One region of the Bradyrhizobium sp. AZCC 1578 genome, then DNA from elsewhere that is predicted to be linked to it. Evidence: predicted binding sites of a transcription regulator. Region 1 holds the regulator's gene; each other region holds the start of a gene.
What was found. The regulator PhoB, encoded in region 1, activates phosphate uptake and scavenging genes when phosphate is short. The targets are predictions, from matches to a motif close to TGTCATNNANCTGTCAT.
Positions count from the first base shown of each region.

Region 2: the regulator PhoB is predicted to act here: its motif matches at 4,561-4,577, upstream of phnC (phosphonate ABC transporter ATP-binding protein).
Region 3: the regulator PhoB is predicted to act here: its motif matches at 2,672-2,688, upstream of phnC (phosphonate ABC transporter ATP-binding protein).
Region 4: the regulator PhoB is predicted to act here: its motif matches at 2,332-2,348, upstream of V1290_RS25075 (esterase-like activity of phytase family protein).

Region 1 covers NZ_JAZHRZ010000001.1:3,418,405-3,425,991, forward strand. The annotation lists gene V1290_RS16295 (Hsp33 family molecular chaperone) at 1-116, opposite strand, end outside; gene argF (ornithine carbamoyltransferase) at 314-1,240, opposite strand; gene V1290_RS16305 (aspartate aminotransferase family protein) at 1,240-2,448, opposite strand; gene V1290_RS16310 (GcrA family cell cycle regulator) at 2,945-3,454, shown strand; gene phoB (phosphate regulon transcriptional regulator PhoB) at 4,029-4,733, opposite strand; gene phoU (phosphate signaling complex protein PhoU) at 4,744-5,460, opposite strand; gene pstB (phosphate ABC transporter ATP-binding protein PstB) at 5,472-6,293, opposite strand; gene pstA (phosphate ABC transporter permease PstA) at 6,290-7,135, opposite strand; gene pstC (phosphate ABC transporter permease subunit PstC) at 7,137-7,587, opposite strand, start outside.
Region 2 covers NZ_JAZHRZ010000001.1:4,775,807-4,783,393, reverse strand. The annotation lists tRNA gene V1290_RS22900 (tRNA-Leu) at 1-62, shown strand, start outside; gene V1290_RS22895 (LysR family transcriptional regulator) at 112-990, opposite strand; gene V1290_RS22890 (phosphonate dehydrogenase) at 992-2,002, opposite strand; gene phnE (phosphonate ABC transporter, permease protein PhnE) at 2,013-2,819, opposite strand; gene phnD (phosphate/phosphite/phosphonate ABC transporter substrate-binding protein) at 2,824-3,696, opposite strand; gene phnC (phosphonate ABC transporter ATP-binding protein) at 3,727-4,485, opposite strand; gene V1290_RS22870 (DUF3592 domain-containing protein) at 4,799-5,317, opposite strand; gene V1290_RS22865 (peptidoglycan-binding protein) at 5,481-7,439, opposite strand.
Region 3 covers NZ_JAZHRZ010000001.1:6,706,445-6,714,031, reverse strand. The annotation lists gene phnE (phosphonate ABC transporter, permease protein PhnE) at 1-303, opposite strand, end outside; gene phnD (phosphonate ABC transporter substrate-binding protein) at 359-1,474, opposite strand; gene phnC (phosphonate ABC transporter ATP-binding protein) at 1,536-2,441, opposite strand; gene V1290_RS31955 (transferase hexapeptide repeat family protein) at 2,757-3,422, shown strand; gene V1290_RS31950 (alpha-D-ribose 1-methylphosphonate 5-triphosphate diphosphatase) at 3,419-4,612, shown strand; gene V1290_RS31945 (DUF1045 domain-containing protein) at 4,633-5,322, shown strand; gene V1290_RS31940 (tripartite tricarboxylate transporter permease) at 5,437-6,936, opposite strand; gene V1290_RS31935 (tripartite tricarboxylate transporter TctB family protein) at 6,964-7,392, opposite strand; gene V1290_RS31930 (Bug family tripartite tricarboxylate transporter substrate binding protein) at 7,424-7,587, opposite strand, start outside.
Region 4 covers NZ_JAZHRZ010000001.1:5,216,737-5,224,323, forward strand. The annotation lists gene V1290_RS25070 (mucoidy inhibitor MuiA family protein) at 1-799, shown strand, start outside; gene V1290_RS25075 (esterase-like activity of phytase family protein) at 920-2,272, opposite strand; gene V1290_RS25080 (heme ABC transporter ATP-binding protein) at 2,387-3,187, opposite strand; gene V1290_RS25085 (FecCD family ABC transporter permease) at 3,184-4,275, opposite strand; gene V1290_RS25090 (heme/hemin ABC transporter substrate-binding protein) at 4,272-5,222, opposite strand; gene V1290_RS25095 (hemin uptake protein HemP) at 5,242-5,445, opposite strand; gene V1290_RS25100 (TonB-dependent hemoglobin/transferrin/lactoferrin family receptor) at 5,704-7,587, shown strand, end outside.

The DNA.
Region 1 (7,587 bases):
CCGCGCAGATCGAGCGAGGCGACCTCGAACGGCAGCACCGCATCATCGACGGGAACGGACGAGGGCGCGCGGATTGGCGCCTCGGTCATGATTTTGATGTCTGATTGTGAATCCATGGCGCCTTATCTGGGGGCTCGGAATGCAAAACAAAAGGGGTTGACGAGCCGGCGAAACCATCTCCACGCGTCGTCCCTGCGAACGCAGGGACCCATAACCACAGGGCGTTGTGAGTAAGGCAAGGCGTCAACCACTGCCTTTAATTATTGGGGCCGCGGCGTATGGGTCCCTGCTTTCGCAGGGACGACGGAGAAACCTATGCCACCGCGTCAAAACACCAGGCCAGAATGCCTTTCTGCGCATGCAGGCGATTTTCGGCTTCGTCGAACACGACCGACTGCGCGCCGTCGATCACTTCATCGGTGACTTCCTCGCCGCGATGGGCGGGCAGGCAGTGCATGAAGATCGCGTCCGGCTTGGCCAGCGACATCAGCTTCGCATTGACCTGATAGGGCTTCAGCACATTGTGGCGATGTTCGCCGTCCTTGTCGCCCATCGAGACCCAGGTGTCGGTAACGACGCAATCGGCGCCGCGCACCGCGGCTTCGGGATCGGTGCCGAGCACGATCGGCGCTTGCGTCGCCTTGATCCAGTCCTTCATCGCCTTGTTCGGCGCAAGTTGCGGCGGGGTTGCGACATTGAGCCTGAACTTGAAACGCTCGGCTGCATGCGCCCAGGATGCCAGCACATTGTTGTCGTCGCCGGTCCAGGCTACGGTCCTGCCCTCGATCGGCCCGCGATGCTCCTCGAAGGTCATCAGGTCGGCCATCACCTGGCAGGGATGCGAGCGCCGCGTCAGGCCGTTGATCACGGGCACCGTGGCGTGCGCGGCCAATTCCAGGAGCGCGTCGTGGTTGAGGATGCGGATCATGATCGCATCGACATAGCGCGACAGCACGCGCGCGGTGTCGGCGATGGTCTCGCCGCGGCCGAGCTGCATCTCGGCACCGGTCAGCATGATGGATTCGCCGCCGAGTTGGCGCATGCCGACGTCGAACGACACCCGGGTGCGGGTCGAGGGACGTTCGAAGATCATCGCCAGCGTCTTGCCTTCGAGCGGCTTCTTGCCCTTCTCATGCGCTTTCAGCTTCGCCTTCATGGTGGCGCTCAGGGTCAGCATGCTGCGCAATTCATCTAACGGCAGTTCATTGATGTCGAGGAAGTGACGGACGGATTTGCTCATCAGCCCGCCGCCTTCTTCAACTGGCCAGCGGACAGCGCGACACAGGCGCGCTCCAACCTTTGCACGGATTCCTCGATCTCGGCCTCGGTGACGATCAGCGGCGCGAGGAACCGCACCACATTGTCGCCGGCGCCGACGGTGAGCAATTTCTCGTCGCGCAACGCATTGACGAGATCGCCCGACGGCACCACGGCCTTGACGCCGACCAGAAGCCCCTCGCCGCGAACTTCCGACAGCACGGCGGGATAGCGATCGACGACGGAGGCCATTTTCTGTTTCAACAGCAGCGACATCTTCTGCACGTGATCGAAGAAGCCCGGCTCCAGCATCACGTCGAGCACGGCATTGGCGGCTGCGATCGCCAGCGGATTGCCGCCGAAGGTCGAGCCGTGCGAGCCCGGCGTCATGCCGCTTGCGGCTTCCGCCGTCGCCAGCACCGCGCCGATCGGGAAGCCGCCGCCCAACGCTTTGGCCAGCGACATCACATCCGGTGTCACGCCGACGCGCTTATAGGCGAAGAGATCGCCGGTGCGGCCCATGCCGGTCTGCACCTCGTCGAACGCGAGCAACAGGCCCTTCTCGTCGCAGAGCTGGCGCAGCGCCTTGAAGAAAGACTGCGGCGCCGAGCGCACGCCGCCCTCGCCCTGCACCGGCTCGATCAGGATCCCCGCGGTCTGCGGGCCGATCGCTTTCTTGACCGCTTCGAGATCGCCATGCGGCACCTGGTCGAAACCGTCCATCGGCGGCCCAAAGCCTTCGAGATATTTGGCGGAGCCGGTTGCTGCGAGCGTGCCCAGGGTGCGGCCGTGGAATGCGCCCTCGAAGGTGACGAGACGATAGCGCTCGGGATGGCCCTTGGAGAATTGATAGCGGCGCACGACCTTGATCACGCCTTCCATCGCCTCGGCGCCGGAATTGCAGAAGAACACGAGGTCGGCAAAGCTCTGCTCGCAAAGCCGCGCGGCGAGCTTCTCGCCATCCGGCGACTTGAACAGGTTCGACATGTGCCAGAGTTTCGTCGACTGCTCCTGCAGCGCCGCGATCAGGTGCGGATGGCAGTGACCGAGCGCATTCACCGCGACGCCCGAGGTGAAGTCCAAATAGCGCTCGCCATTGGTGGCGGTCAGCCAGCAGCCCTCGCCGCGTTCGAAGCCGAGATCGACCCTGGCGAAGACCGGGAGCAGATGCGACGTGGCACTATTGGTCATGGCAATCACTGAGGTTTGAGACCTGCCTTTGAGACCTGCCGCGGGCGTGCATTGGCGCGAACGCGGCAACAGCCGGTCTTGCGAAAACGAAACGTGCCGCCTCTTAAGGGCGGCACGTGAGAGGCATTCTATGTGGGCGTGGGGCGCTGTCAACACGCCACGGAGCCGCCTTTCCTGCAGTGCAAGATGCTGAAATCCGTAAGATTGCGGTGTGGTGGAAAACACGCAGTGAAATGCCTAGATGTCAGAACATGTGGACGTTCGGGCCCGGACTCTTGCGCCCGAGTCACGCCATATTGTAGCGTTTGGGCTGTCGGGTACGACATCTCGTGCGGCAGTTCTGATCCCTAAGAGTCCATTTTGTGCAGGCGTAAACGTTCGGCGCGGTTAGCGCGTCCGGCGAGGGCTAAGGGATTCTGACCGCAGGGATTTTTGAGACGAATGACTCGCCAGCGCTGCCCCCGATTGGCCGGCGCGATGCGAAGGGAAGATTACGATGACGGTTTTGACCTGGTCCGACGATCGCGTCGAACAGCTTAAGAAGCTCTGGGAAGCCGGATTGTCGGCGAGCCAGATCGCCGCGGAACTCGGGAATGTGACGCGAAACGCCGTAATCGGCAAAGTGCACCGGCTGGGCCTTTCCGGCCGTGCCAAGAGCCCCTCCTCGGCCGCCCCGCGGCAGCGCAAGGCACGCCCCGCCCAGCCGATGATGCGGGTGTCGCGCCCGGTCTCGCGCGGCAACACCGCGCTGGCACACGCCTTCGAAGTCGAGATGGAGCCGGATCCGATCGCCTTCGACAACGTCGTGCCGATGAGCCAGCGGCTGTCGCTGCTCGAACTGAACGAGGCCACCTGCCACTGGCCGGTCGGCGATCCCTCGAGCCCGGAATTCTTCTTCTGCGGCGGCAAGGCGCTCACCGGCCTGCCCTATTGCGCCCACCACTCGCGCATCGCCTACCAGCCCGCCGCCGATCGGCGGAGGCAGCAGCCGAAGCAGACGCGGTAAGGGGCGCGCGCCGCTATCTCAACGATGTCGTCCCTGCGAATGCAGGGACCCATAACCACAAGTGCAGGTGGTTATGCTGAGCTGGAGCTCCAGCGCATTTCAACAATCGAGATTGGCGGTTATGGGTCCTCGCGTTTCGCGGGGATGACGGAATAGAGGCGAGAACCCCTCAACTTGTCGTCCCTGCGAACGCACTAGTGGATGCACACATGTTGCAGTGCGATTCAGGCTTCATATGCAATTTTAGAATCGAAGATGCGAGCTCATCGAAATTTTGGAATCGAGGCTGGCGTTTTCGCGCAAGATCGGAATCCAGCGCTTCGGTGGGGTGGAGAGCGCGCGCAGCAAAACTACGTCGCAACACTTGAGAAGTGCAAAAACCCTTGGCTTTTCATGAGTATTTGCGGCGCAACAAGTGTGCATGCCCTAGTGCGAACGCAGGGACCCATAACCACAGGTGTCTGTGGTTACGCTGAGCTGGAGCTCCAGCACGTTTCAACAATCGAGATTGGTGGTTATGGGTCCCCGCGTTCGCGGGGACGACCGAGAAGTTCGCGAGGACGGCAACGGAGCGTTACGGCTCCACCTTCGCAAACCGGTCATCCAGCGCGTAACCTGCGCCGCGGACGGTGCGGATCGGATCCTGCTCGCGGCCGGGGTTGAGCAGTTTGCGCAAGCGGCCGATATGGACGTCGACGGTGCGCTCGTCGATATAGATGTCGCGGCCCCAGACGCTATCGAGCAACTGCTCGCGGCTGAAGACGCGGCCGGGGTGCTCGAGGAAAAATTCGAGCAGGCGATACTCGGTCGGGCCGAGATCGATCTGGCGGCCTGAGCGCGCGACGCGGCGCTTTTCGCGATCGAGTTCGATATCGCCATAGGTCAGCACGGTGGCGAGCCGCTCGGGGCTCGCCCGCCGCAGCAGGCCCTTTACGCGCGCCAGCAGTTCCGGCACCGAGAACGGCTTGACGATGTAATCGTCGGCGCCGGTCGCAAGCCCCCGCACCCGCTCGCTCTCCTCCCCGCGCGCGGTCAGCATGATGATCGGCAATTGCTTGGTTTCGGGGCGCGCTCTCAAACGGCGGCACAGCTCGATGCCGGAGAGGCCCGGCAGCATCCAGTCGAGCACGACGAGATCGGGCACGCGCTCCTTCAGCCGCGTATCCGCATCGTCGCCGCGGCCGACGGTCTCGACCTCATAGCCTTCAGCGTCGAGGTTGTAGCGCAACAGCGTGGTCAACGCTTCCTCGTCCTCGACCACCATAATGCGCGCGCTCATTCTGCTTTCCTCAAGTGTTGGAGACGGTCGTGGCAAACGTCGTCATGTCGCCCTTCGGGCGCTTGTCGAGCATCTGCTGACCCTCGATCATGTAGAACACGGTTTCGGCGATGTTGGTTGCGTGGTCGCCGATCCGCTCGATATTCTTGGCGCAGAACATCAGGTGGATGCAGAACGAGATGTTGCGCGGATCCTCCATCATGTAGGTGAGGAGTTCGCGGAACAGCGAGGTGCAGATGGCGTCGACTTCTTCGTCGCCCTTCCACACCGCCATCGCCGCCGGCAGATCGTGCGCGGCATAGGCGTCCAGCACCGACTTGACCTGCGATTGTACCAGATCGGTCATGTGCTCGAGGCCGCGCATCAGTTTCAGCGGCTGGAAATCGTTCTCCAGCGCCGCGACGCGCTTGCCCATGTTCTTGGCGAGGTCGCCGATCCGCTCCAGATCGGTGGCAACCCGCATCGCGCCGACGATCTCGCGCAGATCGATCGCCATCGGCTGGCGGCGGGCGATGGTCAGCACCGCGCGCTCCTCGATCAGATGCTGCAGGCGGTCGATCTCGACGTCGGTGGCGACGACGTGCTTGCCGAGCGCGACGTCGCGGCGGACCAGCGCGTCGACGGATTCGGTGATCATGCGCTCAGCAAGGCCGCCCATCTCGGCGACCAGACGCGTCAATTCCTGGAGGTCGCTGTCAAACGCCTTGGCGGTGTGCTCAGAAGCCATCTGTTATCTCCTTAACCAAACCGCCCCGTGATGTAGTCCTGGGTACGTCGATCGCGCGGCGAGGTGAAAATCTTGTTGGTGTCGTCGAATTCGACCAGCTCGCCGAGATACATGAAGGCGGTCTTGTCCGAGACGCGCGCCGCCTGCTGCATATTATGGGTGACGATGGCGATGGTGTAGTCCTCTGCCAGTTCCTGGATCAGTTCCTCGATCTTGGCGGTCGAGATCGGATCGAGCGCCGAGCAGGGCTCGTCGAACAGGATCACCTCGGGCCTGACCGCAACGGTGCGCGCGATGCAGAGCCGCTGCTGCTGGCCGCCGGACAGCGAGAGGCCGCTTGCATTGAGCTTGTCCTTGACCTCGTTCCACAGGGCGCCGCCGCGCAGCGCCTTCTCGACCCGGCCGTCCATCTCCGACTTGGAGATCTTCTCGTAGAGACGGATACCGAAGGCGATGTTCTCGTAGATCGTCATCGGGAACGGCGTCGGCTTCTGGAACACCATGCCGACGCGGGCCCGCAGCAGATTGAGATCGAGCTTGGGGTCGAGGACGTTGGTCTGGTCGAGCAAGAGCTGACCGGTGGCGCGCTGACCAGGATAGAGATCGTACATCCGGTTGAATATCCGCAGCAACGTGGATTTGCCGCAGCCGGACGGGCCGATAAAGGCGGTGACGCGGTGGGTGCCGAGCGTCAGGTTGATGTTCTTCAGCGCATGGTGCTCGCCATAGTAGAAGTTCAGACTGCGCGCGGTCACCTTCGGCGCAGCCTCGGGCAGCGTCGCCTGCGGAACGGGCCCGCTCGCGTTACTCACGGATACGGAGAGATCGGTCATTTGGATGTCCTCTCGGCGCCAAGGATGCGCGCGCCAATATTCAGGGCCAACACGGTGAGCGTGATCAGAAGCGCCCCGCTCCAGGCGAGCTGCTTCCAGTAGACGTAGGGGCTCTGCACGAAGTTGTTGATGGTGACCGGCAGGTTCGCCATCGTCTTGGTCAGGTCCAGGCTGAAGAACTGGTTGGACAGCGCGGTGAACAATAGCGGCGCGGTTTCGCCGGCGACACGGGCGGTGGCCAGCAGGACGCCGGTGATAAGGCCGGCGCGCGCGGCGCGGTAGGCGATCCGGCGGATCACCAGCGAGCGCGGCAGGCCGAGCGCAGACGCCGCCTCGCGCAGGGGATTGGGCACCAGCCCCAGCATGTCCTCGGTGGTGCGGACCACCACGGGAATCACGATCACGGCGAGCGCCAGGCAGCCGGCAAAGGCCGAGAAGCCGCCCATTGGCACCACGATCGCGCCGTAGATGAACAGGCCGATGATGATCGACGGCGCGCTCAACAGAATATCGTTGATGAAGCGGATCACCGAGGTGAGCTTGTCGTGCTTGCCGTATTCGGCGAGATAGGTTCCGGCAAAAAGGCCGAGCGGCGCACCGATGCCGACCCCGATCACGGTCATCATGATCGAGCCGATGATGGCGTTGCGCAGGCCGCCATCGGTCGAACCGGGCGGCGGCGTATCCTGGGTGAAGACGGCGAGGTTGAGGCCGGCGAGGCCGTTATAGAACAGCGTGAACAGGATCAGTGCCAGCCAGGTCACGCCGAACGCTGCAGCGCCCAGGCACAGGAACTTGACGATGACATTCTTGCGGCGGCGGGAGACGTAAATCGGGTTCATGTCAGTTCCCCGCCTTCTTTTCCAGCCGCATCAGCATCAGCCGCGCGGCAGCAAGAACGAAGAACGTCAGAATGAACAGGAGCAGGCCGAGCAGGATCAGGCCGGACTGGTGCAACCCGTCGCTTTCGGCGAATTCGGATGCGATCGCGGCCGAGATCGTGGTGCCGGGCGCAAAGATCGAGGACTGGATCTTGAACGAATTGCCGATGATGAAGGTCACCGCCATGGTCTCGCCCAGCGCACGGCCGAGCGCCAGCATGATGCCGCCGATCACGCCGACGCGGGTGTAGGGGATGACGACGTTGCGAACGACTTCCCAGTTGGTACACCCCACCCCATAGGCGGCCTCTTTGAGCACCGGCGGGACCGTCTTGAAGACGTCGACCGAGATCGCGGTGATGAACGGCAACACCATGATCGCCAGAATCAATGACGCGTTGAACAGGCTGAGA
Region 2 (7,587 bases), 1.4 Mb from region 1:
CGCGCTCGACTCAAAATCGAGTTCCGCAAGGAGTGCTGGTTCGATTCCGGCCAGGGGCACCACGCTTCGCTGCTTTGCAGCTTCGGCTAGGCAGGCGGCCGACAGCGACGGCTAAATGGTAAGGCCGCGCTCCCAGCTTAGCGACGCCTCGAACATCGCCATCGCCGGAGCCGTAGGCGGCAAGGACTCGGGAACGATCAGCTTGATCTCCTTGGCGAGTTGGGCCCCTTCAATTCGAAGCGCGACGAGCTGCTCTGTAGCGACTTCGTCAGCAACTGACGCTTCCATGACAATCGACGCACCGTGGCCGGCGCGGACTGCGCGCTTGACAGCCTCCGTATTGCCGAAACCGTCGATGATGGTCAAAGATTTCGCGAGTGGACCGAGTTGCTGACGCAGCAGATACCCCGTGCCGGTCCCGGATTCACCGCCCAGCAGCGGCTCGCCTTGCAGTTCGGCCACGGATACGGAGCCAAGCCTGGCCCAGCGGTGATCAGGTCCGACGATGACGACGAGTGGCTCCCTCGTCCAGGTGCGCGCGGTAAAGCCGGGCCTGCCGTCCCACCATTCCATCGCTGCAACATCAGCCTCGCCCCGCTCCAGACGGGCGGCGACATCTGCGTTCGATCCAATCCATTGTTCGACGGGAACGCCGGCACGCTGCCGAAAGACTGCAATGTGGGGCTGCAGCAGATAGGTGCCGACGTTGCTCGATGCCGCCAGGCGCAGCACCGGGAGATGAATTAGGCTGCGCACGCGGGAGGCCGTCTCGACCAGCGAGCGTGCCAGTGGAAGGAAGCGCGCTCCTTGATCGGTCGGCATGGCGCCGCCACGCTGCCGTACCACCAGCGGCGCAGCCAAGACTTCTTCAAGCTGGCGGATGTGATCCACGATGGTGGAAGGCGCCAGATCGAGCTGGCGCGCGGCCGCACGAACGCCGCGGGCGGCGATCACCGTGACGAACGAGCGAGCATGGGTCAGGTTCAGCATTTCATGCGGTCAATGCAGGATTTCCTAGGCGCACCGGCCTGTTGATGAGCCCGCCAGGCACCTTGCCGGCGAGCGCCTCGATGATGCTGGTCGCAGCGGATAACTCGATCTCGCGACGCACCGACATCACGGCCGATCCGATATGTGGTGTCAACACGGTCCGGGCGCCCGGCCGGATCAACCTTGCGTCGATCGTTGCGGGCCGTTCCTGCCGCGCCCAATCCTCGCATTCGAAAACGTCGGCGGCATATCCGCCGAGCTGACCGCTCTCGAGCGCATCGGCTACGACCGCTTCATCGACCAGCGAACCGCGCGCGGGGTTGACGAGCAGCGCCCCGCGCCGCATCCGGCCGATCGCTTCGGCGTCGATCAGGCCGGTGGTGGATTCGGTCAGCGGCAGGCCCAGCACCACGAAGTCGGCGAGCCCCAGCACGTTCTCCAACGCCATTCCCTCGACACCGGGGCTCTCGAACGGCTCGGCGTCATACGCAATGATGCGACAGCCGAATCCCGAGAGCCGGCGCGCGATGGCCTGGCCGACGCGGCCGAACCCGACGATTCCCACCGTCGAGTTGTCGATGCCCGTTCCGTAAAGCTGGGGCCGCCAGCCAGCGAATCCCACTGTGCGAATTCCGGCATCGCCGGCCGGAATATGCCGTCCAAGCGCGATCATCAGTCCGATGGCCAGTTCAGCCGTCGGCTCGGTGAGAAGATCCGGCACGATTGTCACCTGGACGCCGCGTTCGCTTGCCGCATCCACATCGATATTGTCATAGCCCTTCAAAGCGGCGCCGATAACCTTCAGGTTCGGGCATCGCGCGAGAAAGGCGCGATCGACGCAATCGGTCATGAATGCCATGAGCCCGGCCGCTTCCCTGCAGCGTTCGATTACCTGGTCATAGCTCCATGGCTCGGGCCCATCGTTGGCAACGACGCGAGCAACGCCTTCGAACGCGACGCGCGTCTCGGGGAAGACCCGGTTTGTCAGCACAATAAGCGGCAATTCTGTCATCGGGAGACTATTACTTGAGCGATTTTCGCAAGTACGCGCCGACGCTGTCGACAATGACGACGCAGGCGAGGATCGAAAGCAGGATGGCCGACACTTGGCTGTAATTCAGTAGCCGCAGCGCCGAGATTAGTTCGAAGCCGATTCCCCCTGCACCGACGATGCCGAGCACGGCGGAAGCCCGGAAGTGATATTCCCACCGGTAGATCGTAACATCGGTGAGTTGCGGCAGGACTTGCGGCAGAACAGCGTGCTGGATGACCTGTAACGGCGTCGCGCCCGCGGCGCGAGCCGCTTCCAGCGGCTTGGGATCGACATGTTCGATGGCCTCGGCATAGAACTTGCCAACCATGCCGACCGAATGCAGCGCCAGCGCAAGGACGCCGGGCAGCGCGCCGAAACCGACCGCCGCGACAAACAGAACGCCAAGGACGATCTCCGGCACCGAGCGCAGGAAAGCGAGGAATGTCCGCACGGCCAGATAAACAATTGGGTGCGGACTTGTATTGGGCGCAGCCAGAAGGGCGAGCGGCAGGGAGAAGGCCACTGCGAGCGCGGTGCCGGCGATCGACATCGCAAGCGTATCCAGAAGCGGCCGCAGCCATGACTGCCAACGGCTGAAATCCGGCGGCACCATTTCGGAGGCCAGCGTACCAATCGCCGGCCCGCTTTCCAGAAACCGTTGCGCGTCGAAGAAGCCGGTGGCCGCCAGGGCTGCGACGCACGCAGCGACGATCAAGCCGACGAGGCCCGCCCCGCGCAAGGCGGAGCGGCGTTGCTCCTCAAGAATGGCGTCGAACGTATGGGAAACCGATTTCATCTTTTTACAGCTTGGCTACGTCGAGCTGGAGCACTTTCGCCATGTCGCGCAACACGTCGTAATCCTTGTCGGTTGCGGTCGCGATGGCTTCAACGCGGAACAGCTTGAGGATGGCGGGGTCCTTCAGATCCAGGAATGCCCGCTTGATGGCGTCCTTGAGCTCGGGTTTCAGAAAACCTTGCACCGTTAGCGGGTAGTTCGGAATGGGTTCGGACAATGCGAGCTGCCGAATCCTGGTCGGATCAATTTTCTTGGTCTCGACCAAGACGCGATAAATCTGCTCCGAGAGAGCGCCGGCTGGCACCTGCCCAGCCGCGACGGCACGCGCGACCGCATCGTGCTGGCCGAGATGGACGACCTTGTAGTCCGCGTCGCCGATCAGCCCCTGTTTGGCGAGATGGGCGCGCGGCGCAAGATGGCTTGACGTAGAGGCCCGGTCGCCGAACGCGAATGGCTTGCCCTTGATGTCGGCCAGTTCCTTTACCGGACCATCCGCGGTGGCGATGAGGATCGACTGGTAATTGGGCTTGCCCTTTTCGACGCCGACACCAAAGGGCTCGATATCGGGCGCCTTCGACTTGGCAAGCACGTAAGAGAACGGGCCGAAATATCCCACCTCGATGCGACCGAACCGCATCGCCTCAATCATCGACGAATAGTCGGTGGTGACGATGATCTCGACGGGCTTCTTCAGCACGTCCTCGAGATACTTCTTGAGCGGCTGTGCATTCTGAATGATCGTCGATGCATTTTCGTCAGGCAGCAGGGCGATCCGCAGCTTATCGGGGCTGGTCTTGTCGGCGGCAAACACCGGAGCGGCGAGCGCGCAGAGGCCGGCCGCGGCCGACCCGACAAGGAAATTGCGGCGTTGCATCATCTGATTTCTCCATTCAGATTGACGGCCCGACTAGGCCGCCTTGGCCAAGCCCTTGCGTTCCGTCGCGTAGATATGATCGAGCGTGACCGATCCGAGTTGATCCGGCGCGCCTTCGAAAACGACGCGCCCCTGCGCCAGCCCGATGATGTGATCAGCGAACCGGCGTGCCAGATCGACCTGATGTAGACTGACGATCGCGGTAATGCCGTCCTCGCGGCAAATTCGATGAAGATCCTCAAGCACCCGGACGGAGGTGGCGGGATCGAGGCTTGCGACCGGTTCATCTGCAAGCACGATCTCGGGCTTCTGGGCCATGGCGCGTGCAATGCCGACGCGCTGTTGCTGTCCTCCGGAAAGCTGGTCGGCTCGGTCCAGCGCCCTGTCGGCGAGACCGACCCGGTCAAGCGCTTCCAGCGCGAGCAGGCGGTCAGCGCGTGGCAGCGGAAAAATCGATCGCAGGACACTGTGCGCGGCGAGCCGTCCAGTCAGCACGTTGTCGAGTGCCGACAGCCGGCCGATCAAATGATGTTGCTGGAACACCATGCCGGTCCGCCGCCGATGCGCCCGCAACTGGGCGCGGCTGCCGAAGATCGATCCGCGACCTTCAACACAAACCTCACCCGAAGTCGGCCGCACCAGCCCGTTGAGGCTGCGCAGCAACGTCGATTTGCCCGCGCCTGACGTGCCGAGAAGAACGATGAACTTCCCCCGCTCGAAAACGGCGGTGGTCGGCCGCAGCGCCTCGACGCCGTTGGCGTAGGTAACGGTCACGTTCTGGAGTGATAGCATGTCCAAATCCGGAAGCTGTTCGTCATTTCCGAACAAAGGCCTTCGTTGTTCGCTTGGTCTGGCTATCAACGATCCATGACGTAGGGATGACGCCGCTCGACGCAGGCCGATGCCTGACCTGCTGGCGGAACTCGACGGACGTGCTCGACTAAAAATCGGCTTTTGCAAGCAGTGGTCATTCGATTCCGACGAGCGGCACTTGCCCTCACTGCAACGCGGCTTCGACCGGGCAAGCCGATCAACGCTTGCGCACGAACGTATCCGCACAACCGACAAGGCGCCGCCTTTGCCGCGGGCCTTTGGCGTTACCTGCCTAACGTGACCTCTTGAGCCCAGCGCCATGCCTTGGCGGGCTGGCTGCATCAACGACATGCAATGGTGCGTCGAAAGCCCGCGACACCCTCTTGATCAGTACGATCATGACCGTTGCGACGATCAGGAAGATCGATCCGATGAAAGCCACGATGATCGGCATCAGCCAAAGGGAAAACACGCCTCGGATGGCCGCCGATTCGGGTACATCGGGATCGTAGAGAACCGAGACAGTCTGTCCGGTGCGATAAGCCGGCGGATTGGTGCGCAGCCCGGACTGAAATTCAATGGTGCGACCGTCCATCGTCTGGAAGCGCACGACTGGCGCAAACAGGTAGCCCTTATCCTCGCTGTCGCGCAGGCGCACCATCTCGATCACCGACCCCGGCGTTTCAATTGCGCGCGCAATCCATGTTTTTGTTGACCAGACGCTGAAGCCCGCTCCGAGCAATAGCAGCAGGCCAACCGGTATCAGGACGAACTTGGCAATACGGCTGAGAAAAACTGCAGGATCTTCCATGAAAAGACGCGCCCTGCGGCAAACATTGTTGTAGGCGAGGATGTGTCTTGGCGCGGACCGAAAGGTTCAATGCCCCGAGCAGGTGTCATGACACTAGCGGCGAGCTCAGCGCCCAAGCAACGCTAGACAGCAATCTGCGCACAGGACCAGGTATCGTATCCGCTCACTTCTTCCCGAACGCGCCGAGCAGTCCGCCCAACAGCTTCGATGCAATCCCACCCAGCGCGCCGAAGCCGCCGGTGGCGCCGATTACGCCGGTGATGATCGGAATCAAGGTCGCCATGGTCGAGCCTGAAACCGGCGCGGTTGTGGTTGGCGCCTGGCCGGCGATCGCTCCAAGATTGAAAGGCAAGTTGAGAATGCCGGCCGACTGCAGCAGGGTGACGATGCCGAGCATGCCGGCGGAAAGCTGTACGCTCGGCCGCGTCACGGCCGGCGCGAGCGGCTCGGCGGGCTTGTCCGGTTTTTCGGTACCCGGGAATGGCTTGCCGGTCAGCCGCTCGTACAGCAGCGGCATCAGCACGGTGATGAGATCGACCGGCGCAGCGGCGCCAGGCTGTTGCGGCGTTGCCGGCTGCGCGACGACCGGCGCCGGGACAGTGTTGACCGGTTGCGCGAGCACCGGCGTGTTGGCAATCGGCGTGACCGCCGGCGCCGGCCTGCCGGTCGCAAGCACGGTAAGAAGCTGCGTGATGTCGAGCTGCTTGCCGGTGAGCGCCGACTGCAGAATCAGCGGCAGCAGCAGTTCGAGGCCTTGGCCCGGCTTGGCAGGATCGGCGGCCATCGGTTTCTCCTTCGATAGCAATATGAGAATGAGCGGGAGCAGTTGCTGCAGGTCGAGCGCAGGAGCGCCAGCGGCGGGACCCGTCTCCGCCACCGCGACGCCGGGCTTAACGGTTTCCGCCTCGAGCGAGATGCCGAGCGCTGCCGCCGTTTCCGGCCCGACCGCGCCATCGACGACCATGCCCTCGGCTTCCTGGAAACGCAGCACGGCGGCTTGCGTGTTCAGTCCGAACTCGCCGTCGATCAGGCCGGGATCGAAGCCTTTCGCGGCCAGCGCCGCCTGGATGCGCGCAACCACGGCCATATCCATGTTCGGCGCACCGACCTCGTAGATGACGGCTGGCGGGTTGACCTTGATCGGCGCGGTACTGTCATAGGAGATGCCGGGAATCAGGATGCCGGTATGCCAGCCGCGGCCATGCACCGTGTCCGCTACCACGCCGTAACGCCGTCCCTTTGCCTCGATGGTGCCGCCATTGCCGTCGCATACGGCGATGTGGCCCATCTTGCCCGGACCCGGCGGATAGCGGAGCACGATGCCGCCGACGGTCGCCGCCGCCTCCTCCACCGAAACGCGCTTGCCGAGTCGCTCGAGGTCGGCCTTCCAGGCGCCGGTATAGGCATCGGCCTTGGCCGGCTGTGCCGTGTGGTCGACGCAGCCGTAAAGCGTGCCGGCTTCCTGATAGACCAGCCATGAGACGAACTCGGCGCAGTCCCACGGGCCATGCCAATGCGGATCGTCTTTCGGCACCTGCGTGTTGACATATTGCTCGCCGATATGCGCGCGGGCGCGCTGCACCAGGCCCGCACCTGAGGGCACACCGCTCGCGGGCGGCTGGGCAATGGCTACGGCTGGCAGACCGTCGAAGAAGGCGTCGGCGCTGCCGGCCTTGTACATGCGATGGGCCTGACGCCACTGCTCCTCGGTCAGGTTATTGCCTTTGCCCGACTCGCGGCCAGCAATGGCTTTCAGCAAGGCGATCGCCTGCACGGGATCGTCGACCATCTCCTTGGTCAGGATGGCGTTCGGATCATAGCCCGGCACGCCGAAGCCGTGCGCGCCGGTCCACTTCGTTCCAGCTTCGCCGATCCGCATGCCGACATAGCTGCGCGACAACAGGTCGAAGTTCGAGGCGGCGCCGTTCACCGGCGAGGGAAAGCGTGCGATCTTGTGGCCGCCACCGATGATCCCATAGCCGGTCTGGCCGAAGCGCGCGGCCCGCGCACTGGGATATTGAGCGCCGGGATTGTTGTAGCGGAACGAAGCGACCTCGCTGCCTGCAACGTCGTCGCGATTGTCAGCCGTCGAGGGGTCGGTAGACCTGCCGATTTGACCCATTGCGCGCTCCCCCGTTTGTGTGCCTGCTGCCAGTTTCCTCTTCGCCGATCGCTGCGTCCTCGGCCTCGGTTTGCTGCTCATTGGCCGGCCCAGATCTGCCCTTTCGGCACGATGATCCGATCGCCCGGCCAGTGACAACCGGCCGGAC
Region 3 (7,587 bases), 3.3 Mb from region 1:
TGCCAGGGCGGTGCCCCAGATCGCGATCTGGATGGTCACCACCATGTCGCTGATGTACTGATCCCATTCGCGAAAATTCGGATGGAGAAAGGCGCTGCCGAACTCGGCCATATTGCGCCAGTCGGTGAACAGCGCCGACACACGGAACATTTCGGCCGGAGCCCAACTCCAGGCCAGCAAGCCGAAAACGAACGCCCAGCCCAGCCAACCCCGCACTCGTCGGGCGAAGGGATAAAGCGGGACTGGAGGTTCCTGGGCCTGCCGCGACGGCCGGCTTTCGATGGGAGCGATGATGTCTGTCATGGCCTAAAATGTCTAAAGGGCGCCGAACCACGGCGGCTGGCGCCCTTCGTCAGCATCAGTTGGTAGGCGCAGTCGCAGCGTTCGCCGCAAGCTCGCCGATAAGCTTCTTGAGCTTGGCCTGATCCTTGGCCTTGTCTGCCTCGAAGAACGGCGCGACCTGCTTCATGAACGCGCCATGCTCGGCCTTGTCGGCCGCTTGCTGGTACGTCTTGATGTCAGCCTCGAGCGAGGCGGTCTTGGTGGCTTTTTCTTCCGCCGACAGCTTGGCGTCACCCTTGATCTTCATGATCGACTTGTTGGCTTCAAGGACGCGGATCGGGAGCAACTGGTCGTCCGACGACGGAATAAACGGCGCCCACTGCAGACCAGACAAAACCTTCTTCGCGGATGCGATTTCTTCCGGCGTTCCGATGCGGCCATAGCTCAAGACCCAGGTATAGAGCTTGGCTTTGACGTCTGCGGCCAGATCCTTGCGCCAGAGCAGCGGGTCGCTCGGAATGAGCGGCGAGGTCCAGATCACACGGATGTTCTTGCGGGCTTCGGGAGCGGTGACTTCCAAACGGCGCAGGCTTTCGCTGTTGTTCGTTGCGGCATCAACTTGCTTGTTCGCCACCGCCATGCCGTTCGCCTCATGCGAGGCATTGCGAACGGTCTTGAAGCAAGCCTTCGGATCGACGTTCTTGGCAGCGAAAATGTAGCTGGTCGGGACAAGAAAGCCCGAGGTCGAATTCGGGTCGCCGATGCTGAAGTCGATCGACTTGTCGCATTTGAGGACGTCTTCCAGATTCTTGATCGGCGAGTCCTTGTGGACGATGATATGCGACCAGTAACCGGGGTTGCCGTCCGAATCGACGGACTTCGCAAATATCTCGCCGTTCGAGCGGTTGGCGGCTTCCATCGCCGACTTGTTGCCAAACCAGGCCAATTGCACCTTCTTGAAGCGCATTGCTTCGATCACGCCGGCATAGTCCGAGGCGTAGAAGCCGTTGACTTTGAAGCCCGTCCCTTTGGCCATCGCGTCGAGGAAGGGCTCCCAGACGGTCTTGAGATTTGTGCTCGCTTCGGTCGCAATAATGCCGAAATTGATTTCAGTCGTCTCGGCGCGGGCAACGTTGGCCGAGATGCCTGCCGCCACGGCCAAGGCCGTGCCGATCAGAGCTAGCTTGCGCATATCGCTTCTCCTGTTTTGAACGCGTTGTATTTTCGGTAGCGCCAAGCGCGAGGTCGTACCTTCAAGCGGACAGCCGTTCGACTTCAAAAGCCGGGGGGTTCGCCGGCGCGCGCGCTACTGACCGTTCGTCGCTGTCTCGGCGTTCTTGCGCAAGCCGCGCCTGCTCCTCAAACGAGGGCAGAAACAGCTCCTCGGATTCCGCGCCATAGATTTGGTTGAGGAAAGCCGGCGTCAGCGCGCTGGATGGGCCGTCATAGGCGACCTTGCCGGATTTGAGCGCGATCGTGCGCGCGCAATACTTGAGAGCGTATTCGACCTGATGAAGCGAAATGAACACGGTCAGGCCGTCATTGCGGTTCATGTCGGCGAGCAAATCCATAACGCGGCGCGCAGCGGCCGGATCGAGCGAGGCGATCGGCTCGTCCGCGATCAACAGTTCGGCCCCCTGCACTAACGAACGCGCGATGGCAGCGCGCTGCTGCTGGCCGCCGGACAGTTCGCTGGCGCGCTTGAGCGCATGTTCGGCGATGCCCACACGCGCCAGCGCCTGCATGGCCACGCGTTTGTCGGCCTCGCTGAATTGACCAAGGGTTCCGCGCAGGATCGGCAATCGCCCCAGCAGTCCGAAGCAGACGTTGGTCAGCAGCGAAAGCCGCGGCACAAGATTGAATTGCTGAAAGATCACGCCGATGCGCGCGCGCAGGCCGCGATTCTTGTTGAGGCGGCCACCCCGCTGGATCGGCTCGCCCATCACTTCGATTCGGCCGCCTCCGCCATTGCGGCCGCCGTCGATCGGCGTCAGCCCGGCAATCGCACGAATCAATGTCGACTTGCCGGAGCCTGACGCACCGATCAGCGCGACCATTTCGCCGCGCCGCAGCGACAGCGTGACGCCGTTCAGAACAGGCACGCCACGCTGATAGGACTTCGAGATATCTCGTGCATCGATCATGGCATGCGATGTCAAGCGGTACGCTCCTCGTGGGTCTGCGGTCACGATCGCTAACAACGGCCTGTGACAGTCAGATGAATTGCCTGGCGATCTTCAACAACGTCCGATCACTCCGGCGAATCCGCCGGGTGCATCAAGAACGACGCAGCATGTATTGCTCTACAGCGCCGCCATCGCTAGCGTCCGGATTCAACAGTTGTGTGACAGTCGGCCCGAACGGGGGCCTTCGTCCACAGCGGGACTGACGTCACGCATCCGTCATGATCTTGTCATCAAGCGCATCGAAGACGAGCCGGTGCCCCTTTCCCCGATTGTTGATGGACGTTACCGTTGGCCGGCAAGATGCTTTCCACTGAACCATTGGTCGACCCCACCGCGTCAGTGCGCGACTGCCAGCTCGGCGCCTACACCGAGGTCGGCGCCCGGACCATCCTGCTCGAGGTCACGATGGCCGATTATTCCTACGTCGTGAACGACTCGCAGATCACCTATACGATGATCGGGAAATTCTGTTCGATCGCGGCGATGACGCGCATCAACCCGGGTAATCATCCGATGCACCGGGCCTCGCAGGCGCATTTCACCTACCGCGCCAGCAGCTACTTTTCGGGCGAGAGCGACGATGCCGAGTTTTTTGCGTGGCGCCGCAAGCATCACGTCCATATCGGCCACGATGTCTGGATCGGCCATGGCGCGGTTATTCTGCCTGGCCGCTCGATCGGCACCGGCGCCGTGGTCGCGGCCGGCGCCATCGTGACCAAGGATGTCCCCGCCTATACGATCGTTGCAGGCAATCCGGCACGGCCGATCAAGCGGCGTTTTCCGGAATCCATTGCGGGGCGGCTTGCGGAACTCGCGTGGTGGGATTGGGACCATGAGGCGCTTCGCCGCGCCCTGCCCGATTTCCGCAAGCTCGATGTAGAGGGCTTTCTCGAAAAGTACGAAGCCGGCGCAGCAGCTACTCGCCGTTCATTCAACCAGAGTGCCGCATCGTGACTGAACTGTTCATCGAAGGTGGCCGGGCCCTGCTCGGCCACGAAATCGTCGAAACCTCATTGCGGATCGCTGGCCGCGAGATCGCAGCCGTAGGTGCGGACAGCAACCACGGCATCGGCGGCGTCAATGCCGATGGCCTCCTGGTATTGCCGGGCATTGTCGATCTGCATGGCGATGCCTTCGAGCGGCAGATGATGCCGCGCCCCGGGGTCGATTTCCCGATCGATGTGGCGCTTGTTGACAGCGACCGGCAGGCGATCAGCAACGGGATCACGACCGTCTATCATGCCACGACCTGGTCGTGGGAGCCTGGCCTGCGCAGCGCCGACAATGCCAGGCGCTTGCTGGAGGCGATCGAGCAGATGCGGCCGCAGCTCGCCGCCGACACCCGCTTCCATCTGCGGCACGAGACCTACAATCTCGACGCGGAAGGCGAAATCATCGGCTGGCTCTCGGAAGGACGCGTCGACCTGTTCGCCTTCAACGACCACATGGACTCGACGGTCGCCAGCCTCGCCAAGCCGCAAAAGCGCAGCCGAATGGTCGAGCGCACGGGTCTCAGCGATGAGGCGTTCGATCGCCTGGTGGAACGTGTGGTCTGCCGCGGCCACGACGTGCCGGCTTCGATCGCCCGGCTGGCGCAGGCAGCACGCGCGGCAAACGTCCGGATGCTCTCCCACGACGACGAAAGCCCGGCGATGCGGCAGGCCTTCCGTGCGCAGGGCGTTGCAATCGCCGAATTCCCGGTCAACGAGGAAACTGCACGCGATGCTGCCGAAGCCGGAGACTTCATCGTGTTCGGCGCGCCCAATGTCGTGCGCGGCGGCAGCCATACAGGCTGGACCAGGGCCTCCGACATGATCGCCAAGGGCCTCTGTTCGGTGCTTGCGTCGGACTATTATTATCCGGCGCCGCTATTGGCGGCGTTCCGCCTTGCGGCCGACGGCGTTCTGCCGCTGGCCGCGGCATGGCAATTGATCTCGGCGGCACCGGCGCGCGCCGCTGGCCTTGCCGATCGCGGCACGCTCGCCTCGGGGCAGCGCGCCGACATCCTTCTCGTCGATGACACGGTGCCATTGCGCCCGCGCATCGTCGCCGTCATTGCCGCGGGGCGTCTTGTACATCTGACGGAGGCGAACCGTCTCATCCATTCGTCTGCAGCATCACGCAAGGCGGTTGCAGCCGCGTGAGGCGGCCCTATTCTGGCGCAATGGCAAATCACCCCCGTTACGCAATCTATTACACCGCCAGGCCTGACAGCGCGCTCGACCGGTTCGGCGCCGTGCTGCTCGGCTACGATGCCCATAGCGGCGAAGACCTGTCCTTTCCGGACGGTCTCCCGTTGGACTGGCGCGAGCTGACGCGCGATCCGCGCAAATACGGCTTTCACGCCACGCTGAAGGCGCCGATAGCGCTGGCCGACGGCAAGGCCGAGGCGCAGCTTGCTGCGGCGTGCGAATTGTTCGCCGATCTGGCTCGGCCAGTGCCCGTGATCCAACCGGTCGTCGATTCGATCAGCGGCTTCATTGCGGTCATTCCCGGCGAACGGTCGGCAGATCTCGACCTGCTTGCCGCCCAGGCGACCAGGGCATTCGATTCGTTCCGTGCTCCCCTCAGCCCGGAAGATCGCGCGCGGCGAAGTCCGGAGGCGCTGACGCCGCGGCAGCGCGACTATCTCGACCGCTGGGGCTACCCTTACGTCTTCGAAGAATTTCGCTTCCACATGACGCTGACGGGACGGCTTCCCGCCGAACGGCGCGAGCCGATTGTGGCAATGCTGCGCAGCAGGTTTTCGACAACTGGCATCGGCCCGATCGCGATCGACGCCATCGCCTTGTGTCGTCAGGACAATGCGAATTCGCGGTTTCGGGTCATCGGCCGCTGGCAATTGCGCGACTAGAGCGCTTTCGGTTCTGATTGAATCAGAACCGGGCTCTAGATTCTTGTTTTGACGCGTTTTCTTGACGCGAACCGGTGTCCACTTCGCTGGAAAACGCTCTAACGCCCACACCGCTCATTGCGCCAGCGCCTCTTTCCGCGTTCTCAGAATTGCCGGCGAAAGCATTGCCAGCAACAAGGCGGCGACGACTGCGAGGATGACCGCGCTGATCGGCCGCGACAGAAAGACGGTGAAATCGCCATCAGCGATCAACATCGCGCGCCGGAAGTTTTCTTCCAATTGCGGACCGAGCACGAGGCCAAGCAGGAGCGGCGCCGGCTCGACGCCGATCTTGATGAAGAAATAGCCGATCAAGGCGCAGCCCATCATCAGCCAGACATTGAACAGGCTGTTGGCGATCCCGTAAGTGCCGATGCAGCAGAACAGCACGATGGCGGGAAACAGCAGGCGATAGGGTATCTTCAGCATCGAGACCCACAGGCCGATCAGCGGCAGGTTGATGATCAGCAGCATCAGGTTGCCGACCCACATGCTGGCGATGACGCCCCAGACGAGCTTCGGCTGCTCGGTCATGATCTGCGGGCCGGGCTGGATGCCCTGCATCATCAGCGCGCCGATCATCAGCGCCATCAGAGCGTTGGCGGGAATGCCGAGCGTCAAGAGCGGAATGAAGCTGGTCTGGGCGCCGGCATTGTTGGCGGCCTCCGGACCGGCAACGCCCTCGATGGCGCCCTTGCCGAAGCGTGAGGGATCGCGGGCGAGCTTCTTCTCCAGCGCGTAGGAGGAGAACGGCGGAAGCGCAGCACCGCCGCCGGGCAATACCCCGAGCACAGAGCCCAGCGCCGTGCCGCGCACCACGGCCGGAAAGGCCGCCCGCAAGTCCACCCAGCTCGGGATCAGGCTGCGGATCGACTGGCTGACGACGCGGCGCTCGGCGGGTCTCTCCAGATTGGCGATGATTTCACCCAGCCCGAACAGGCCCATCGCGATCGGCACGAAATCAAGACCATCCGATAGAGCGGCGATGCCGAAGGTCATGCGTGCGACGCCCGAGGAGACATCGATCCCGACGAGGCCGAGCAACAGCCCCAGCAGCACCATTGCCAGCGATTTGGCAACCGAACCATGCGCGAGCACGACCGCGGCAATCAGGCCGAGCACGAGGAGACTGAAATATTCGACCGCTGTGAATTTGAGTGCCAGCACCGACAACGGCACGCTGAGTACCGCGATCACGATCGTCGCCATCGTGCCGGCAAAGAACGAGGCGATCGCGGCAATGGCCAGCGCGGTTCCGGCCCTGCCCTGCTTGGCCATCTCGTGACCGTCGATACAGGTGACGACCGACGACGTCTCGCCCGGCACATTGACCAGGATGGCGGTGGTCGAACCGCCATACTGCGCGCCGTAGAAGATGCCGGCCAGCATGATCATGGCGCTCGCAGGCGACAGGCCGAAGGTGAAGGGCAACAGCAACGCCACCGTTGGAATCGGACCGATGCCGGGCAGCACGCCGATTGCGGTCCCGATGACCACGCCGATCAGGCAGAAAATCAAATTGTTGAGTTGAAGGGCCGTCGAAAGACCCATCAGCAAATTGTCAAACAGTTCCATATGCGTCTGCCTGCGAAGCGTGCCGCCCTAGCGGGGCCAGATCGGGATCGGCAAGCCCAGCAACTTGACGAACAGAAGAACGGCGGCGCCCGAAAGCACGATGGCAAATGCCACGGTCTCGACAAGCCGGCCTTCTCGGGTGGCGAAGCTGGCGAGAATTACGGCGGCGACGGAGGCGATCGCGAGGCCCAACCGCTCCGCCGTCAGCGCGAAAACGCCGACAGAAGCAAGGATCGCCAGCAGCGGGCGCAACTGAATGGGCGCGATGCCGCGACCCGCGCGCCAGAGCCCACGTCCGCTGAAGAAAAGACCGAACGCCATCAGCGCGAGTGCGACGACGCGGGGCATATAGCCCGGACCCATATCGGCGGCGTGACCGACCGTCAGATTACGCGTGGCGACGAGCGTACCCGTCGCCACCGCCACGAGGAACAGGCCAAACAGCAGGTCCTGCACGTCGATCCGGGAACGCGTCATCGGCCCGCCCTTAGCTGCCCTTGATGCCGGCCTCGCGAATGATCGTGCCCCAGCGCGTCGTCGCGTCCTTGAGCCAGTTGCGGAATTCCTCCGGCGATTGGGCGCGCACCACGCCACCCTGCTCGGCGATCTTCTGCTGAATCTCGGGCAGCTCCAGGATCTTGCGGATTTCGG
Region 4 (7,587 bases), 1.8 Mb from region 1:
ACTCAATCCGCTGATCGTGCAGTATCCGCAACCGCCGCGGCCTCAGGCGTCCGTCAGCGGTGCGATAGATAATAGGTTCCGCTCGGCGCAGGCGCCTGCCGCTAAGGTGGCGGAATCCCTCGCCGAACGTGCCGACGAACAGCAGGCCACGGCTGATGTCAGCGGCTTCCAGGTGGTGTTCAAAATTCCCGGCCGCGTCAGCCTCGGCGCCAGCGAAGGCGCCAAGAGCCTGCGCGTCTCTAGCGTAACGCTCGCGCCCGATCTCGCGGTCCGCGCTGCGCCGGTGAAGGACCCGACCGCGTTCCTCGAAGCGAACTTCAAGCAGAACGAGGACGCGCCGCTATTGCCGGGACGCGTCTCGATCTACCGCGACGGCGTCTTTGTCGGCCGCGGGCAGATGGCCGCCGCGGCCAAGGAGGAGACCGTGCGGCTCGGCTTCGGCGCCGACGACAAGATCAAGATCGAACGCGCGGTTCTCAAGCGCAACGAGGGATCGGCCGGCCTGATCGTGACGACCTCGAAGACCGATGAGCGCGCGTTCAAGACCACCGTGCGCAACGGCCATGATTTCCCGATCCGGATCGCGATCGAGGATCAGTTGCCGGTCAGCGAGAACGAGGAGATCCAGGTCGAAATGCTGCCGTCCACGACGCCGCCGACCGCAAGCAACGTCCGCGACAGACGCGGCGTGCTGGAATGGGCGTTCGAGGCCAAGCCGGGCGAGGTGAGGGACATCAACTTCGCCTGGCGGATCCGCTGGCCCAAGGACAAGGGCGTGGTGATGGTGCCGGCGGGCTAAGGCTGTCTGGCCGCGAAAGGGGCCGTCATTGCGAGCGAAGCGAAGCAATCCATATCTCCGCGCGGGGATAGATGGATTGCTTCGTCGCTTTGCTCCTCGCAATGACGGGGAGGCTTCGTCTTACTTCGCCTTCAAGAATTCCCCCACCTCCAGCAGCACGAACTCGTTATCGTCAGCCTTGTTGGGATCGCGGCTCGACGAAAACGGCAGATTGTTGTCGTTGCCGACGATGATATGCGTCTCGTCGACGCGTTCGACGTTCTCGATGGTGAAGAACGGAAAGGTCAGCACGCCGTCATTGAGCGGTTTGCGCGCCTTCTTGTCGGGATCCTTGATCTTCATCAGGTCGACATAGGCGACCTTGCGCACCGGCTTGCCGACATTGGCGTCGGAGAGCTCGATCTTGTAGACGCGCTTGAATTTGGCGAGGTCCGCAAAGCAGCTCTCGCCGCGCTGACCGGCCGGGCAGGCCTTGTCGGCGGTGCCTTCGCCATTGTCGCGCTCGATGATCAGGCCGTTTGAGGCGTTGATCATGTTGAAATCGCCGATGGCGTGGCCGTTCTGCTCGAACACATAATGCCAATAGCGGCCGGTGAATTTTTCGGCCGCGACGTCGAATTCGAGGATCCGCGCGGCTTCCTTGCCGTCGACTTTTTCGAAGTCCTTCTTCTCGGCATCCCACAGCGGGCCCTCGAGCAGGCCGTAGAGAAACTTGCCGTCCTTCGAGCCAGCAAAACCTTCATAGCCCTTGGAGCGGCGGAGGTTGACGGTGGTGTAGCTCGCGCCTGGAGCGGCAGGCGACTGCACCGACCAATGATCGGGAGAGCGCACCGGCTTGCCGTCGGCGGTGGTTTCGAACACCGCCAGGACCTTGCCGGTCTTGTCGGCCTTCAGCACATAGGGCCCGAACTCGTCGCCGATCCAGAAGGTGTCGCCGATGATCTGAAAACCTTCGGTGTCGAAATCGGCGCCGGTAAGATAGCGCTTGGCGGTGTCCTCATGGAGGATGCGGAACGACACCTTCTTGTCGGGATCGTGCAGGAAGACGGTTTCCTGTCGCTCGATCTTGCCGCTCGCCCAGTCGATCTTGTGCCGGTTCAGATACAGCATGGAGTCGGCCGAGTTGTAGCGCGAGCCCATGCCGTTGTCGGTGAGCACCCAGAACGAGCCGTCCGGCATCACCTTGATGCCGGAATGGCCCTGCAGCGGCTGGCCCTTGAACGGCAGCGAAACGCCGGTCGGGCGTTCGTAGGACTTGCCCATCACGGTGCCCGCGGCGTCGACGCGGCGGCCGGTGGTGTATTTGCCTGATGTCTTGAGATCGTCTGGCGCATCAGCGGGCGCGTCGATAAAGGTCTGCGCCGGCAGCACGGCGTGGCCCTTCAGCGTGGCGGGAAACTCGCCTTCACCTTGAGCGAAGGCGGCGCCGGCCAGAAACATGGACGCGACGGAGCAGAGCAATGACACGCGCATGGCGGATCTCCTGTTGAATGGCGATGCGGTGTGTCTTGCGCAGCGGCTGTTACAACCGGCTGACAGTTTTGTGAAAGCCGCGTAACGGCGTTGGATAAGGCTGCGGTTTCGGTGTTACTGCGCCGCAGCCGGCCGCATGGTTTGCGGCAGCAGGAACGGCACGCCGGCGTCGGTATAGTCGATCTTCACGTCGACCTCAAAAATCCGGCGGATGGTCTCGGCCGTGATCGCATCGCTGCGGCCGCCATCGACGGCGAGCTTACCCCGATGCAACAGCACGATGCGGTCGGCGAACCGCATGGCGAGATTGAGGTCATGCAGCACGGCGATAACGGCCGTGCCGTTCTGCGCGCGCCGCTTCGCCGTCTCCACCAGGTCGATCTGGTGGCGCATGTCGAGGCTCGAGGTCGGCTCGTCCAGCAGCAAGAGTCCCGGCCCATGCTGCGTCTCGCCGCAGGCGAGCTGCACCAGCACGCGGGCGAAATGCGCGCGCTGCTGTTCGCCGCCCGAGAGCGTCGGTAATTGCCGTTGGCTGAAATGCGCCAGATCGACCTCGCCGAGTGCCGCATCGACCAGCCGCTGCGCGGCGGCGCGGCCGGCGTCACCCGCGCCCATATGGACGATCTCCTCGACCGTGAACGGGAAGGTGACGTTGACATGCTGCGACAGCATCGCGCGGTGGAAGGCGAGAAGGCGCGGCGGATAGCTTTGGATGTCGCGCTGCTTCAGGCTGATCTGGCCGCGCGTCGGGCGGAGATCGCCTGACAGCATCCGCAGCAGCGTCGATTTGCCGGCGCCGTTGGGGCCGACAATCGCGACCATCTCGCCGGGGGCAACGCAAAGATCGATGCCATCGACCAGCGTGGCGCCGCCAACGACCATTGAAACCGACTGCGCTTCGAGAACGGCGGTCATAGCGAAACCAGCCCGCGCTGGCGGAGCAGCATCGCCAGAAAGAACGGCGCACCGATTGCTGCGGTCAGGATGCCGATCGGCATTTCCGCGGGCGCCACGATGGTGCGGGCCAGCGTATCGGCGCCCACCAGCAGCACCGCGCCCAGCAGCATGGAAGCGGGTAACAGCAACCGGTGCGCCGGCCCGATCACCAGCCGCAACAGATGCGGCACCACGATGCCGATAAAGCCGACGACGCCGCAGACCGAAACGGCCACGCCCGTCATCGCCGACACCAGCACGATCGAAATCCGCTTCAGTCGTTCGACATCGACACCGCTATGGAACGCCTCGGCCTCGCCCAGCACCAGCACGTCGAGTCCACGCGCGATCGAGAGGCAGGCGATCGCGGCACATCCCAGCACCGGCGCCAGCGTGGCGAGCTTGGGCCAGGTCGCGCCACTCAGCGAGCCCAATAGCCAGAACGTGATGTCGCGCAACTGGCGATCGTCGGCGATGAACACGAGAAGGCCGATGCCGGCATTGGCGATCGCGGCAATGGCAATGCCGGCCAGCAGGAAAATCGCGATCGACGTCCGCCCGGAGCGGCTCGCGATCGAATAAAGGATGACGGTGGTCGCGAGCGAACCGGCGAACGCCGCGACCGGCAGCAACTGATGCTGCATGAAGCGGAAGTTCTGGCCGATCTGGCTGTCGGTGAAGACGATCGCAGCCGCTGCCGCCAGCGCGCCGCCGGAGGAAACGCCGACCAGTGCGGGGTCGGCGAGAGGATTGCGAAACAGCCCCTGCATGATGGCGCCCGATGCCGCGAGCAGCGCGCCGATCATCGCGGCCGCGCCGATCCGTGGAATCCGGATCGACCACAGCACGAGCTGGTCGCGCGCGAGGCTTGGACCTGCAGAACCCTCGCCCCACAGGCCGAGTGCGGCCGGCAGCCGCGCCAGCGGAATTCCGGCAGCGCCTACCGTCAGCGCGATCAGCGCCGCACCGGCCAGCGCGGCGAACAGGCAGATGAGGGTCAGTGAGGCCGGAGGGCGCAACGCGTATCCGCTGCGGCGCTTGGCGCTACCCTCGGTCAGAACGGTCATTTCCGGCAATCGGCGGTGAGTGCCGCAGGCTTGAATTTCTCGGCCTGCGGCGCCAGCGCCGGATAGAGCTTGATCGAGAGATCGCGGGCGGCGGCCGCCGTGCGCGGCCCGAAGCCGAGCAGATAGAGGCCTTCCATCGAGATGAAGGCCTTGTTGGCCGCAGCCGGCGTCAGCGCGAAGGCCGGATGGACGTACACGGCTTCGGCGTCCAGCGAGTCCTTGCCGCGCTGGATCGAGAGCACGACGTCGGGCTTCGCCGCGACGATCGCCTCGTCGTTGATGGGTTTGTAGCCTTCGTAGCCATCGATGGCGTTGATGCCGCCGGCAAGCGCGATGATCTCGTTCGCTGCGGTGTTCTTTCCGGCGGCCATCGCCCGGCCGTTCAACAGCGACATCACGAACATCACGCGCACCGGCTTCGTCACCTTGGCGCGTAGCTCGCGCAATTGCGTCAGGTCGTCCGACACCGCCGCAGTCAGGCATTCGGCGCGCTTGTCCGCGTCCATGGCGTGGCCGACCAGCTTGATCTTGTCGAGCAGGCCGGCTTCCGAAAACGTGTCCGGCACCAGCACCAGCGGCACCTTGGCGGCTTCCAGCACGTCGATGGTTTCCTTCGGCCCGGAGCCTTGCGCTGCCAGCACCAGGGAGGGGTTGAGCCCGAGCACGCCCTCGGCCGAAAGCTGGCGCATGTAGCCGACATCCGGCTTCTCGCGCGCCGCGGCCGGATAGAGGCTGGTCGAGTCGACGCCGACGAGACGGTCCTCGAAACCGAGCGCATAAAGAATTTCCGTGATCGCGCCGCCGATCGAGACGATCCGCGCGGGGTCTGCGATGGTGACGTCGCGATCACGGGCATCATGCACCGTAACGCCCGCAGCGAGCGCGACGCCGCCGAGCAGGAAACAGCCCGCGGCGGCCGACACTGCGAGCGTGCGACAAACTGTCATTTCCGGTTCACCAGGTAAGTCACTTCGTCAGGATCAGCTTGTTCTGCGACGTCAGCCGCAGACGGTAATGCTCCTCGCCATGCGCGATGATGATTTCGCGCTCGGTGGCGAACAGTTCGCGGCTGTCGATCCGGTTGCCGCTGATGGCAAGCGATCTGGTGGAGGCGGGATTGCCGGCTTGCGTCCGGGCGGCTCCGAGCTTGTCTCCTGTTGTCGCGGACATTTTGTGCTTTGGTGCCCCGAAAAATTCAATCGATCCACGCTTGTATAGTTGGGCGCGCCCGCAATCCAACCGCTGAACTTTACAATTGATATAAAGTGCCTGATGCGGTTCTTGACCGCCCGGGAACCGCCACGTAACCAAGCATGATGCGATGTTGGCACAATGCCTGCATCCTGAATGTGGCAGCCAGCAAGCAGCTCGCAAGTTACGCGTAGCGCCCGCCAGCCAGACCTAAAAGAATATCGGGGCTGGGGTTGTATGGCTGACGGGGCTAGGATTTCGCGCGCCCTCTTGTTGGGCGCGTCGGTGTTTTCAATTGCATTGCTGGTCGGGGAAGCCGGCAACGCGCAGACGGCGGGTACGCAGGCTGCAAGCGGCGCGTCCGAGCGGCAGAAGCAGCCGCGGCGCAAGCCGGCGAAGCCGCCGCAGGAGCAGCAGGCAACGGCGCCGGCGATGAATGCGCGGGCGCAGATTGGAGCCGCGCCGGTGCAGTCGCTCGATACCCTTACGGTCGTGGCGTCGAAGACCGAGGAGCGCGCGATCGACGCGCTGGCGCCGGTCAGCGTGGTGACGCTGGAGCAGATTCAGGGTCGCCAGGCCAGCACACTCGGCGGTCTCCTCTACAACATTCCCGGTGTCTGGGTGCAGGATCGCGGCGATGAGCCGTCGACCTCGATCAATATCCGCGGCCTGCAGGATTTCGGTCGCGTTGCCGTGGTGGTCGATGGTGCGCGGCAGAACTATCAGCGCACCGGCCATTTCGCGAACGGCTCCTTCTTCCTCAACCCGGAACTGGTCAGCAGCATCGACATCGTGCGCGGTCCGACGGCCAACATCTACGGTTCGGGCGCGATCGGTGGCGTGGCGTCGTTCCGCACCAAGGACATCGAAGACGTCGTGCGTCCGGGCGAGCGTTGGGGTGTGGACGCCAAAACCATTCTCGGAACGAACTATGGCCGTGCCTTGGGCTCGGTCTTTGGCGGTGTTCACGTCAATCCGAATGTCGATGTGTTCGCCGGCGGTACCTACAGCACGCAGGAAAGCTACAAGGACGGCACTGGTTTCGAAGTCGCCAATACCGGAAACCGGCTTACCGCCGGCCTCGCCAAGGTGACGGTGCGTCCTGCTGACGGACACGAAGTCAAGCTGGGCACGATATTCCAGGAAGATCTTTACAACGTGGGCCAGCCGCCGCGCCGGGCCGGTGATCCCAATTCCACCAATGCGAACGGGACCAATAACCTTTTCGGCACGTCGATCTACAGGACGGACGTAAAGAACTACACGACGACGCTCGGTTGGAAATACTCGCAGCCGGACGACAGGGTTTTCGACTGGGATGCGAAGGTTTATTGGAATCGCACCGAGAACGACCAGATCAAGACGTTCCACACCAGCACGACTCCCTCCGCCTTTTGCGGCGGCGTGCCGGGCAATCCGGTCTCCGGCTGCATCGGCGACAACCGCGGTTACCTGCTCGATACGGTCGGTTTCGACGCGCACAACACCTCGCGCTTCGAGTATGCGGATTGGCACCATGCGGTCACCTACGGCGCCGATGCGTTCCAGGACAACGTGAAGACTGCCGACCGGCGCGGTACTTCGGATGTCACGACTCCGGGCGGTAGACGTACAGTGTCTGGCGGCTTCGTGCAGTGGAAGGCGACATACAGCAACCTGCTGGAGACGATCAGCGCCCTTCGCTACGACAACTACAGCCTGGAATCGGGGGCGACATCATCAGGGGGCGACCGGCTATCGCCGAAGATCACGGTCGCCTTGATGCCGGTGGCGGTGGTGACGCCCTATGCCAGTTACGCAGAAGGCTACCGCGCGCCGTCGATTACGGAGACGCTGGTCAACGGCCCGCATGCCGGCGCTACGGCCTTTGATTCATTCTTCCGTTGTCCGTCAGGTACCCCGGGCCCGGGAGCCGACTCGACCTTCTGTTTCCTGCCTAATCCGAACCTGCGCCCAGAGGTCGGCAAGAACAAGGAAATCGGATTCAATATCCGAAAGAACGATCTGTTCATCGCCGGCGACAGCTTCCGCGGCAAGATCAACTTCTTCCGAAACGATATCACCGATTTCATCGACCAGGTTGCCTTCGGTACGCCGCACCCGATTTTCCGTGCGCTGCCC